2 regions of the Herminiimonas aquatilis genome follow, and region 2 is predicted to be linked to the other one. Evidence: predicted binding sites of a transcription regulator. Region 2 holds the regulator's gene; the other holds the start of a gene.
What was found. The regulator sigma-54, encoded in region 2, starts transcription at its own class of promoters, with help from an activator protein. The targets are predictions, from matches to a motif close to TGGCANGNAANCTGCTTT.
Positions count from the first base shown of each region.

Region 1 (6,496 bases), 830 kb from region 2:
CATGACAATGCTGCTGCAATAGCACGCGAAGCATTGGGCTTGTTTCGCGGTGCGCATACTTCGCTGCTCAAGCGTTCGGGTGATTTGCCGGGCGTGTTTTGTCCTGAGCTGGAGGAGGCATATTTCGGCAGACTGGATGGCGACCGCAACATTCGTCACTTTATGGATGTGGCCGAGCGCACACTGAATGCGATCGAAGACAAGCTGAGGGCGGCACCTGAATTATTGGCTGAGCTGGTACAGGGCACCACGACATTGCTGGCCATCCTGAATCAGATCACGTCGGTTTACGAAGAGCAATCGAAACGACATGCGCGACTGATGCGCAATCAGTTGCGCGGCATCATGACCGAGATTGAAACGATTGCGCGCGAGGCAAATATGGTGGCGCTAAACGCCCGTATTGTGGCCGCGCGATCGGGACAGGCCGGTAAGGAATTCTCGGTCGTAGCCGGTGTGCTGTCGAATATCACGAACGAGATCGACGATCTGGTGAAAGCCGCTCTCAAAGGGTCGGCAGCCTGAATTTTTTGAAGTTGAGGCTGCTTCAGCGAACCACCAGCAGATACAGCAATAGAAGATTGACTACGATCGAGATGGCTGCCACTGCGCGCCACAGCGAAAGCGGATCACGCTCCGCCAATGGCTTGGCTGAGATCGCTGCGAGCGGCCGACTGGCGCCGCGCTCCAGCGCCAGCAAAAATTCTTCTGCAGTTTCGAAGCGATCAGCAGGGTCGCGTGCCACGGCCTTCAGCACAACATTCTCCAGCCACAAAGGCAGATCGGGACGATAACGACTGGGCACCACGGCTTCGCCAAAACGCGGAGTCTGGAAAGGTTCGATTTCGCCGTAAGGAAAATGCCGCGTCAGCAATAAATAAAGTGTCACACCGGTAGCGTACAAATCGGTTTGACGCGATGCTGGCGCATTGTTGAATTGTTCCGGCGCGAGGAAGGATGGCGTACCGGCGCGCGGTGCTCGCACTTCATCCTCCGCTTCCAGGCCTGATTGGGCGACGCCCAAATCGAGGATGCGCAATTCCCCATCGCTGCCCACATGAATATTGCCGGGTTTGATGTCTCTATGAATGATGCTGCGTCGGTGCAAGGCGCCGATGGCGCGTACCAGTTTGGTCCCGTGTGCGATCACATCGGGAATTGTGAAGTGTTCGCCTGCATCCAGATGCTGTTGCAGCGTATTGCCCTCGTGCCAGGTGGTCAGATAGTAAAGATAGGTTTTTTGTTCTGGTGCAATAACCTGTGGAAAGAAACGTGCAACCACGCGTTTGGCCAACCACTCTTCATGCGCAAACGCCGAGCGCTCATGCATGTCTTGTGCGCGGTCTGGATGTAGTGTTTTCAGCACCAGCTTGCGTGGCGTATGTGAGCCGCTACGCGGTTCGGATACGCGATAGAGCAGCGTCGTCGTCGATGCGTGTATCTGTTCTTCGACGGTATAACCATCTATGACCTGGCCGACTTTCAGTTTAGGTGGCACCGGCAGCTGCTGCGAGCCGGACAAGGCATCACGCAAATTTGTTTCAGGCAAGGCATCGACACGCACCACCAGTGCACTGACATTGTCTTGTGCGCCGGCAGCCAGTGCGCTATCGATGAGGGCATTGGCGACCGCTTCAGCTTCATGCCGTTGGCTGACCAGCCGCTTCAGATGATCGGTCAGATCGTATTCCGATATCGATGCCCATACGCCGTCAGTAGCGAGCAGGAATGCATCGCCTTCATGCAATTCGCCCATGCCGTGATCGATTGCCAGTTGCGAGTCGAGTCCGATTGCGCGCGTCAACACGTGCTGCATCTCCGGCCTGTCCCACACGTGATCGGCAGTGAGGCGCGTCAAACCACCTTGCCTTAAGAGATAAAGGCGGGTGTCGCCGACATGCGAGAAATAATAAAAATTGCCGCGCAATACCAGCGACGTCAGCGTCGTCGCCATGCCGGCCAGTTCTGCACGTATGGAGCCCTGATGCTGGACCCAGCTGTTGATCGCCTTGAGTACGCGATCCAGTGATTGCGTGACTGGCCATGTATCGGAGGTTGCGTAGTAATCGCTGAGCAAGCCGCGTATCGTGTACTCGGATGCCTCACGTCCACCCTCGTTGCCGGATACGCCGTCGGCGATGGCCGCGATCATGCCCTTGCTCGACAATTCAGGTTCGTCGGGCATGACCATGCCGACAAAATCTTCATTGCGCGCGCGTAGCCCTGCGCGGGTGGCATAACCCGCCGCAAGTTTCAGTGGCATGGTGGGTATGGCAGATATGCAAACATGACGAGCCTGTAGTTTCGTGATTGCGGTTTAAATTTTTGCGTTGGTCATGGCAGCACTGCCCCAGGTTGTACGCCAGCGATTCTTCACTGCCGACAAACCGAGCAAGGCAACGATGGCCAAGGCAGCGAACACAATCAAGCCACCTTGATAGCTGCCGGTCAATTGCTTGGAATACCCAAGACTGGACGCCAGGTAGAAACCACCTATACCGCCCGCCATGCCGACCAGCCCTGTCATCACGCCGATCTCCTTGCGAAAGCGTTGCGGCACCAACTGAAATACCGCGCCATTGCCGACTCCCAGCGCCAGCATCGCAAGTACGAAGATGGCGACAGCAGCCATCGCCGATGATAAACCGAAGCTGGCGACCAGCATGAAGGTTGCGGCCAGCATATACATCATCGACAAGGTCTTGATGCCGCCGATACGGTCGGCGAGACGGCCGCCCAATGGACGCACGGCAGATCCCGCAAACACGCATGCTGCGGTGAAGTATCCGGCGGTCACTGGTGACAAGCCGTATTGACCATTGAAGTAAATCGTCAGCGATGACGCCAGTCCGGAGAAGCCGCCGAAGGTTACGCTATAGAAGAACATGAACCACCAGGCATCCTTGTCTTTCAATACATGCAGATATTCAACCAGCGATTTTGCTGGCGGTGCATTAGGCGCATCGCGGGTGAATACCAGATAGACGATGAAGGCAATACCGAGCGGGATCAGGCACAGGCCGAACACGTTTTGCCAGCCGAAGATGATGGCCAGTGTCGGCGCAAACAATGCCGCGAAAGCGGTGCCGGAGTTGCCCGCACCGGCGATGCCGAGCGCCGTACCTTGATGTTCCGGCGGATACCAGCGCGAAGCCAACGGCAGTGCGACGGCAAACGCAGCGCCGGCGAAACCGAGGATCACGCCGAATGCCAGCATCGTGTGATAAGAATTCAAATCCCCCAGCCATGCCCACAACATGCCGCTCATGACGATGACCTGCCCGATGATGCCGGCTTTTTTCGGTTTTAAGTGATCGACCAGTACGCCCATGACGATGCGCAACAAGGCGCCTGACAATAGCGGCGTGGCAACCATCAAGCCTTTTTGCGACGGCGTCAGTGCCAGGTCACCAGCGATCTGAACGGCAAGTGGGCCGAGGATGACCCAGACCATGAAACTCAGGTCGAAGTAAAAGAATGAAGCAAGCAGGGTCGGTGTGTGGCCCGCTTTCCAGAATGACGATTTTTGCATGAGATCTCGCTGAGTTAGACAGTAGTGCGCGACAAATATGCAAGTGTTATGCCACTTTAGTGCAGGCACGGTCCACGAATGGGCGCGCTTCATGCTCATGGAAAAGGGATATTGCTGCCGCACCAAATAAATTTCGAATTGCACTTGTTGAGTGCGCAAATTACTTCCTATTGGTGCGGAAATAGCGTTTTTTGACAAAAGTGCACAAAAAGTAAAACTGGCATCTGTTTTGCTTATTTGAATTCGCGAACAACAAATCTGTGGGATGCAGCGATGAAAAAAATGAAACTGGTCATGGTCGGTAACGGTATGGCAGGCGTGCGTACTTTGGAAGAACTACGCAAGATTGCACCCGACTTATATGACATCACGGTATTTGGCGCCGAGCCTTATGCCAATTACAACCGTATTTTGCTGTCCCCGGTGTTGGCCGGCGAGCAAACCATCCAGGACATCATGTTGAATGATGTCGACTGGTATGTCGAAAACGACATCAAGCTGCATCTGGGTAAGAAGATCGTCAAGATCGATCGCGTTAAGCGCGTGGTGATTGCAGATGACGGCACTACCGCAGAATACGATCGCCTGTTGCTGGCGACCGGTTCCAATCCTTTCATGCTGCCGATTCCCGGCAAGGATCTGGAAGGGGTGATTTCCTATCGCGACATTTACGATACCAAAGCGATGATCGAAGCGGCCAAAGTGCATACCGATGCAGTTGTCATCGGTGGCGGCCTCTTGGGTCTGGAAGCTGCAAATGGTTTGAAACTGCGCGGCATGAATGTCACGGTGGTGCATCTGCCGGAGACGCTGATGGAGCGTCAGCTCGACAATGTCGCCGGCAAGATGCTGCAAAAGTCGCTGGAAGATCGCGGTCTCAATTTCCTGCTTGGTAAAAATACGCAAGAGGTCATCGGCGACGAAAATGGCCGCGTCAAGGCATTGCGCTTTACCGACGGTACAGAAATTCCGGCACAACTGGTTGTGATGGCGGTCGGCATACGCCCGAATACGCAGCTCGCGGAAGAAACCGGCATCTATTGCAATCGCGGTATCGTCGTCAACGACACGATGCAAACCTACGATCCGAAAGTGTATTCAGTTGGCGAATGCGTCAACCATCGCGGCACTGCATACGGTCTGGTTGCGCCACTGTTTGAAATGGCAAAAGTCTGTGCCAACCATCTGGCCAACTTCGGCATCGGCCGTTATCAAGGTTCGGTTACGTCAACCAAATTGAAAGTAACCGGCATTGATTTATTCTCTGCCGGTGAATTTCTCGGCGGCGAAGGCACGGAAGAAATCATGTTGTCCGATCCTATCGGCGGCGTGTACAAGAAACTGGTTTTGAAAGACGACAAACTGGTAGGTGCCTGTCTATATGGCGATACCGTTGATGGCAGCTGGTACTTCAGCCTGTTGCGCGAAGGCAAGGACATCAGCGAAATCCGCGATTCGCTGATGTTCGGCGAAGCCAATACCATGCGTCCGGGCGATACCGGTCACGAAGGTTTCAGCAAGGCGGCTGCAATGCCGGATAGCGCAGAGGTTTGCGGCTGTAACGGCGTCTGCAAGGGCACTATCGTGACGGCCATCAAGGAAAAAGGTCTGTTCACGATCGAAGACGTGCGCAAACATACCAAGGCATCCGCATCGTGCGGATCGTGTACTGGCTTGGTCGAGCAAATCATCATGGCAACTGCCGGTGGCGATTACTCGGTGTCGAGCAAAGCCAAGCCGATGTGCGGCTGCACCGATCACACCCATCAGGAAGTGCGCGACGCGATCAAGAAAGACAAGATGTTGTCGGTCGCAGAAGTGCAGCAAAAGATGAACTGGCGCACGCCTAACGGTTGCTCCAGCTGCCGTCCGGGTATCAACTATTACTTGATCTCGACCTGGCCGCGTGAAGCCAAGGATGATCCGCAATCGCGTTACATCAACGAACGCGCGCATGCGAACATTCAAAAGGACGGTACTTTCTCTGTGATTCCACGCATGTGGGGCGGCGAAACAAACTCGTCAGAATTGCGCCGTATCGCTGATGTGGTCGACAAGTTCAAGATCCCTACCGTCAAGGTTACAGGCGGTCAGCGTATCGATTTGCTGGGTGTGAAAAAAGAAGACTTGCGTGAAGTCTGGCACGATCTCGGCATGCCATCCGGCCTTGCTTATGCCAAAGGTTTGCGTACAGTGAAGACTTGCGTCGGTTCCGAATGGTGCCGCTTCGGTACGCAGGATTCGACCAAGATGGGGCAGCAACTTGAGCGCCAACTGGCCCGCATGTATGCGCCGCACAAGGTCAAGCTGGCAGTGTCGGGTTGCCCGCGTAACTGCGCAGAATCCGGCATCAAGGACGTCGGCATTATCGGTGTCGATTCCGGCTGGGAACTCTATGTCGGCGGTAACGGTGGCATCAAGACGGAAGTCGCCGAATTCTTTGTCAAACTGAAAACGCATGAAGAAGTGCTGGAATATGCGGGTGCCTTCCTGCAGTTGTATCGCGAAGAAGGCTGGTACCTGGAACGGACCGTGCATTACCTGGCTCGTGTGGGTCTGGATCATGCGAAGCAGAAAGTGATCGAGGATGCAGAGAATCGCAAGGCTTTATACGAACGCTTGCTGTTCTCTCTGGAAGGCGAATCCGATCCGTGGCACGAGCCTGAGAAAGCGATGGTCGATACGCGTCAGTTCGAGCCATTGTCGATTTAATCAGGAGGGTACTCGCACTCAAGTGCGAGTACCCAGCCCGATCAATGTGCAGCACACCACCGCGGCACACAACATCTATAACAATTTTTATCAAGGTCATGTATGTCAAACCAATGGAAAGTCATCTGCAAGGTAACGGACATTCCAGTCCTCGGTTCCCGCGTCGTCAATCGCGCAGACAAGCCGAACGTCGCCATTTTCCGCAATAGCGAAGACAAGGTATTTGCCTTGCTGGATCGCTGCCCGCACAAG
Region 1 covers NZ_JBHTCC010000001.1:925,272-931,767, reverse strand. Annotated here, with positions in the region: gene ACFQO0_RS04250 (methyl-accepting chemotaxis protein) at 1-525, shown strand, start outside; gene ACFQO0_RS04245 (protein kinase domain-containing protein) at 548-2,263, opposite strand; gene ACFQO0_RS04240 (nitrate/nitrite transporter) at 2,318-3,532, opposite strand; gene nirB (nitrite reductase large subunit NirB) at 3,806-6,244, shown strand; gene nirD (nitrite reductase small subunit NirD) at 6,347-6,496, shown strand, end outside.
Region 1: the regulator sigma-54 is predicted to act here: its motif matches at 3,569-3,586, upstream of ACFQO0_RS04240 (nitrate/nitrite transporter).

Region 2 (6,496 bases):
TCAGCAGCAGCAATACCAGCCACCAGTATTCAATCACTAGGCGCACATTCAGCAGCATGCCGATCGAGATGAAGAACAAGCCGAGCAATACATCACGAAACGATTTGATGTCCTCTTCTACCTGGTGCTTGTATTCAGTTTCGGAAATCAGCATGCCGGCGACAAATGCGCCCAAGGCCAGCGACAGGCCGGCCATCTCGGTAATCCACGCCGCGCCCAGGGTAATCAGCAACAGATTCAGCATGAACAATTCTTGCGAGCGTCGTTTGACGACGATGCGGAACCAGCCCCGCATCAGCTTATGCCCAACGAAGAACAACAGCAGCAACACGATGACGGCCTTGAAGGCAGCCCATGAAAGCGTGGCGACCAGATCGCCTTTAGGATGAGCCAGCGCGGGAATCAGGATCAGCAACGGCACCAGCGCCAGATCCTGAAACAGCAAAATACCGATGATGCGCCGGCCATGCTCGCTTTCCAGCTCCAGTCGCTCAGTCAATATTTTTGACACGATCGCGGTCGACGACATCGCCAGCGCACCGCCAATAGCAAAAGCCGCTTGCCAGCTGATGGCGCTTAAACGCGTAGATATGGTTGCCACCAGCCAGCCGAAAATCATTGTCAGTATGATGGTCAGCAACACTTGCGCCATGCCCAGCCCGAAAACGGTGCGCCGCATCGCCGACAACTTCGCGAGAGAAAATTCTAGACCGATCGAGAACATCAGAAACACCACGCCGAATTCGCCCAGAGCGTGCGTGGTGGCATTATCTTCCGCCCAACCCAGGGTATGCGGTCCGATCAGGATGCCCGCCATCAGATAGCCCAGCATGGGCGGCAAATGCATCATGCGGAAGGCCACCACGCCCAGCACCGCAGCAGCAAGCAACAGAAGGGTCAGTTCTAAAGGGGAAAGCATAATGTGATGCCGGCTTGGGTTATTCGGAAAATGTACGTAGAGCGATCAAAACATATTTTTCTGCGTCTGGCAGGTTTTTTGCTTAGTCAGCCCTTCTTGCCAGATGAATTCGTTTATACTTTCGGGCATGAGTGTACCCCATGCCAAAACCGTGCCCGCAACTTTTGATGCCACAAGCACAGCGCGCGCGCTGCAATTTGCCAGCGCAACCCTGCAAATCGAAGCAGATGCAATTCTTGCGTTAAAGAAACGAATCAGCGAGGAAACCAGTGCGCAATTTGTCAAGGCAGTTTCCCTATTATTGAATTGCGATGGCCGTGTGGTCGTCTCCGGCATCGGCAAGTCCGGCCATATCGCGCGCAAGATTGCGTCGACTCTGGCCTCAACCGGCACACCAGCCTTGTTCGTGCACGCGGCCGAAGCCTCGCATGGCGACCTTGGCATGATTGCCGCCAATGATGCACTGATCGCGATTTCGTATTCAGGTGAAGCCGGCGAATTGCTGGCCATCATCCCGATCATCAAACGCATGGGCGCGACCCTGATTGCCATTACCGGCAACGACGCCTCAAGTCTGGCGCAGTTTGCTGACGTCCACCTGAACGTCAAGGTCGACAAGGAAGCTTGTCCTTTGAACCTGGCACCGACTGCCAGCACCACCGCAACCCTTGCGCTCGGCGATGCGTTGGCGATGGCACTGCTGGATGCACGCGGTTTTGGCGAAGAAGATTTTGCACGTTCGCATCCGGGCGGCGCACTCGGCCGCCGTTTGCTGACGCACGTGCGTGATGTGATGCGCACCGGCGATGCGATTCCTACCGTCGCTGCTGATGCGACACTCTACTCCGCACTATTGGAAATCAGTAAAAAAGGCATGGCGATGACAGCCGTAGTTGATGCTGACGGTCGCGCCATCGGCGTATTCACGGACGGCGATTTGCGCCGCCTGATTGAAAACAAGCAAGATTTTTCGACTTTATCGATTGCCGATGTGATGCACGCCAACCCGCGCAGCGTGCAGCCGGAGCAGCTCGCCGTCGATGCAGTCGACATGATGGAAGAGTTCCGCATCAATCAATTATTGGTAACCAATACTGACGGCACACTGGTGGGCGCATTGCACATCCATGATCTGACCCGCGCGAAAGTAATCTGATGACCTCCTCTGCAGATTCTGCCGCGGTTTTTTCCAATTCAGTGTCAGCTGCTTCCGCTCGTGCAGCGAATGTGCGGCTGATGATATTTGACGTCGATGGCATTCTGACCGACGGCAGCCTGCATTTTGGCGCGGATGGCGAGGTCATCAAGACCTTCAACGTTCTCGATGGCCACGGCATCAAATTGCTGCAGCAATCCGGTGTCGCGACCGCGATCATCAGTGCACGCCAATCACCTATTGTGCTGCGCCGCGCGACGGACCTTGGCATTCATCATGTGTTTCAAGGCATACATGACAAGCGCAGTGCATTTGAACAATTGCTCGCACAAACTGGCACTGACGCCAGTGCATGCGGCTTCATCGGCGACGATGTCATAGACTTGCCTATCCTGTCGCGCGTCGGCTTTGCAGCAAGCGTACCCAATGCACATCCGGAAGTGCGCTCACGCGTGCATTACGTGACGCAAGCCAGCGGCGGTCGCGGCGCGGCACGTGAATTGTGCGATTTCATTCTGCGCGCACAAGGCAATTACGAGGCGGCCATCGCGCTGTACTTGTCTTGAAAGCGCCGCGTCCAGGCAATGGCATGCGCCTGATTGTGCTGATTGCGTTGAGCGCAGGATTAGCGCTCGGCAGTTTTTGGCTAGTCGAAGTGATGCAGCGCAAAACTGAAGATTCCCTGCCTGCCCGGGTACGCACGGAGCCCGATTTTTATGTAGAGAAATTTAATTTCGTGCGCATGGCAAAAACCGGCGAGGCACGTTACAACCTCACCGGCACCGAAATGAAACATTACCCGCAAGACGACTCCTATCAAATACAGAATCCGGTCATGCATAGTTATAGCGCTGATCGGCCACCGATGGTGAGTCGCTCCTTGCGCGCCAAAGTGACTAACAACAGCAGCGAAGTCCATATGTATGACAATGTGCATATAGACAGACCCGCTTCCGCAAAGTCGCAGCATTTTCAACTCAAGACATCTTATTTGCTGATATTGCCAGACGAGGATGTCATGAAAACCCCCAAGCCGGTTGAACTGCAACTTGGGAAATCGACGCTGAATGGCGCCGGCATGTTTGTCAACAATGCAACCGGCGAATTCAGCTTGTCGAGTAATGTAAAAGGCCAGTACCAGCCGCCTGTCGTCACCAATTGATTTCGTGATCCGACTTTTAATCGATGGATTCTCTTAGAAAAATTTCATGAAACGATTACTTTCTGCAATGCTGCTTATCGCTGGTTTGGGCGCGCTGACTTGCGTCCATGCTGAAAAAGCCGATGCAACCAAGCCGACCAACGTCGAAGCCGATCAAATGCAGTACGACGACGTCAAACAGATCAACACCTTCGTCGGCAATGTCGTATTGACGCGCGGCTCGATTCTGATGAAATCCAACAAGATGGTGGTCACGCAAGATCCGGCCGGCTATCAATTTGTCGTCATGTATGCGGCCCCTGGCTCACTTGCCAGTTTCCGTCAAAAACGTGACGGCGGTCCCGACCAATGGATAGAAGGCCAGGCCGAGCGCATCGAATACGACGACAAGAATGAAATCATGAAACTGTATTCCAAGGCTCGTATGCGTCGCCTGGAAAATGGCAAGACTACCGATGAAGTCAACGGCGAGTATATTTCCTACGATACACGCGCTGAATTTTTCACCGTGCATAACACTAGCGGGGGCGACAGCAAGCCAGGTGCAGGACGCATCAAGGCCATCATCCAGCCGCGTGCCGATACAACAAAGGCCCCTTAAGATGTCGAGCAAGTTGATAGTCAGCGGACTGCAAAAAAGCTATGGCGCGCGTCAGGTTGTACGTGACGTCGCCTTGCAAGTCGAGAGCGGTGAAGTGATTGGCCTGCTGGGCCCTAACGGCGCCGGCAAAACTACGTCGTTTTACATGATCGTCGGCTTGGTACCGTCGGATGCCGGCAGCATCGAACTGGATGGTGTCAATATCTCGCGCCAGCCCATACACAAACGCGCGCAGCTGGGTTTGTCCTATCTTCCGCAAGAAGCGTCGGTATTCCGCAAGCTGAGCGTCGAGGATAATATTCGCGCCGTGCTCGAACTACAGCGCCTCAATGGCAAATCCTTGAGCAAGCCGCAGATCGAACAACGTCTCGATACTTTGCTGGCTGACCTGCAAATCGAGAAGCTGCGTGAAAATCAAGCGATGTCTTTGTCCGGTGGCGAACGTCGTCGCGTCGAGATTGCGCGCGCACTGGCAACCAATCCACGTTTCGTTTTGCTGGATGAACCGTTTGCCGGCGTTGATCCGATAGCAGTAATTGAAATTCAACGTATTGTGCGCTTCCTCAAAGAGCGCGGCATAGGCGTACTGATCACCGATCACAATGTGCGCGAGACACTCGGCATCTGCGATCGTGCCTACATCATCAATCAAGGTGCAGTGCTCGCCAGCGGCAGCCCTGACGAGATTATCGCCAACGAATCGGTGCGCCGGGTTTACCTCGGCGAACACTTCCGCATGTGATGCCGGAAGCTAGATAACTCTATGAAGCAATCCCTGCAGCTACGCGTTTCGCAACATCTGGCACTCACGCCGCAATTGCAGCAATCAATCCGTCTGCTGCAATTGTCCACGCTGGAACTGCATCAGGAGTTGGAACAAATTCTCGCAGACAATCCACTGCTGGAGCGCACCGACGATCCGCTGGATCACGCGATCCGCTTGCTGGCCGATGGCGCCATCGGCTCTACCGGAACCACACCGGAAGGCGCAAGCATAGAGGCCAATGCGCAAGTCCCGGAAAGCGAAGCCAGTTTCGATACGCCATCAGACGCACCCGAATCATCCAACGGCGATGCCGAATGGAGTTTTGACGATGTCGCACGTACATCGAAAGCACCGGAAGATGATGACGCCCGCCCGCAGCTGGAAGCACACGAAACAACATTGCGTGAGCACCTGCTGGAACAGATGCGCGTAACTGTGCGCGAGACGCGTGATCGTGCGTTGCTTGAATTGATCATCGATGCATTGAACGACAACGGCTATCTGGAAGAAGAACTGGAAGAAATCCACGCGCGCCTGCCGGAAGAGCTGGAAATAGAACTGGAAGAATTGCAGATTGCATTGAACCTGTTGCAAAGCTTCGATCCGCCTGGTGTGGGTGCGCGCAATGCCTCTGAATGCCTGGCACTGCAAATCAAACGCATGCCGAAAGTTGCAATGGTCACGCGCCGCATGGCGCTCGCGATTGTTGAAAATCATCTCACTCTATTTGCGCAACGCGACTTCAACAAACTGCGCAAGGCCCTCGATTGCGACGACGAAGATTTGCGCGAAGCACAAGTCATCATCAAACAATGCAATCCACACCCAGGAGCGATTTTCGCAAGCGGCTCTTCCGATTATGTGGTGCCTGATGTGATCGTCAAACGCACACGCAACGGCTGGCAAGTCATGCTCAATCACGACGTCATGCCACGCTTGCGCGTCAACAGCATGTACGCCAATATTTTGAAGCAAAGCAAGGGCGATGGATCGCTCGGATCGCAACTGCAAGAAGCCAAATGGTTGATCAAAAATATGCGTCAGCGCTTCGACACTATCCTGCGCGTATCACAGGCGATAGTAGAACGACAACGCAACTTTTTCTCACATGGCGCTGTCGCGATGCGCCCACTTGTGTTGCGTGAAATAGCTGATACACTAGGTCTACACGAGAGCACTATTTCTCGTGTAACGACGCAAAAGTACATGCTCACACCGCATGGAATGTTCGAACTGAAGTACTTTTTCGGCAGCCATGTCGCAACGGAAACAGGCGGCGAAGCATCCTCCACTGCGATACGGGCACTGATCAAACAATTGATAGGAGCTGAAGACCCGAAAATCCCATTCTCTGATAGCAAAATCGCAGAAATGCTGGCGGAACAGGGTATGGTTGTGGCGCGACGTACCGTTGCAAAATACCGTGAAGCCTTGAAAATTCCCCCAGTCAATTTGCGCAAATCGTTGTAGAACTGTCCTTAGTAGTTTTTGTTATACCTTGCTGTGTTCTTGTGGCCAGGTAACAAGGCGCTTGAACCTCCAGTGAATTATCATAGGAGCACTGTATGAATCTCACAATCAGTGGACATCACCTCGAATTAACCCCAGCAATCCGCGAATATGTACAAGGAAAACTGGAGCGTATCAAACGTCACTTCGATCACGTTATCGACATTGCAGTCATCCTGACTGTAGACAATCTTCCGGAAAAAGAAAAACGCCAGAAAGCAGAAATCAACTTGCGCGTGAGAGGCAAGGATCTGCATGCGGAAAGTATTGCCGACAATTTGTATGCGGCGATTGACTCACTGGTCGACAAGCTCGATCGACAAGTCATCAAATACAAAACCAAGCAGCAAGATCATCAACATGATGCAATCAAACGATTGCCG
Region 2 covers NZ_JBHTCC010000001.1:1,756,126-1,762,621, reverse strand. Annotated here, with positions in the region: gene ACFQO0_RS08205 (monovalent cation:proton antiporter family protein) at 1-919, opposite strand, end outside; gene ACFQO0_RS08200 (KpsF/GutQ family sugar-phosphate isomerase) at 1,047-2,075, shown strand; gene ACFQO0_RS08195 (KdsC family phosphatase) at 2,075-2,641, shown strand; gene lptC (LPS export ABC transporter periplasmic protein LptC) at 2,665-3,237, shown strand; gene lptA (lipopolysaccharide transport periplasmic protein LptA) at 3,284-3,838, shown strand; gene lptB (LPS export ABC transporter ATP-binding protein) at 3,840-4,580, shown strand; gene ACFQO0_RS08175 (RNA polymerase factor sigma-54) at 4,602-6,074, shown strand; gene hpf (ribosome hibernation-promoting factor, HPF/YfiA family) at 6,170-6,496, shown strand, end outside.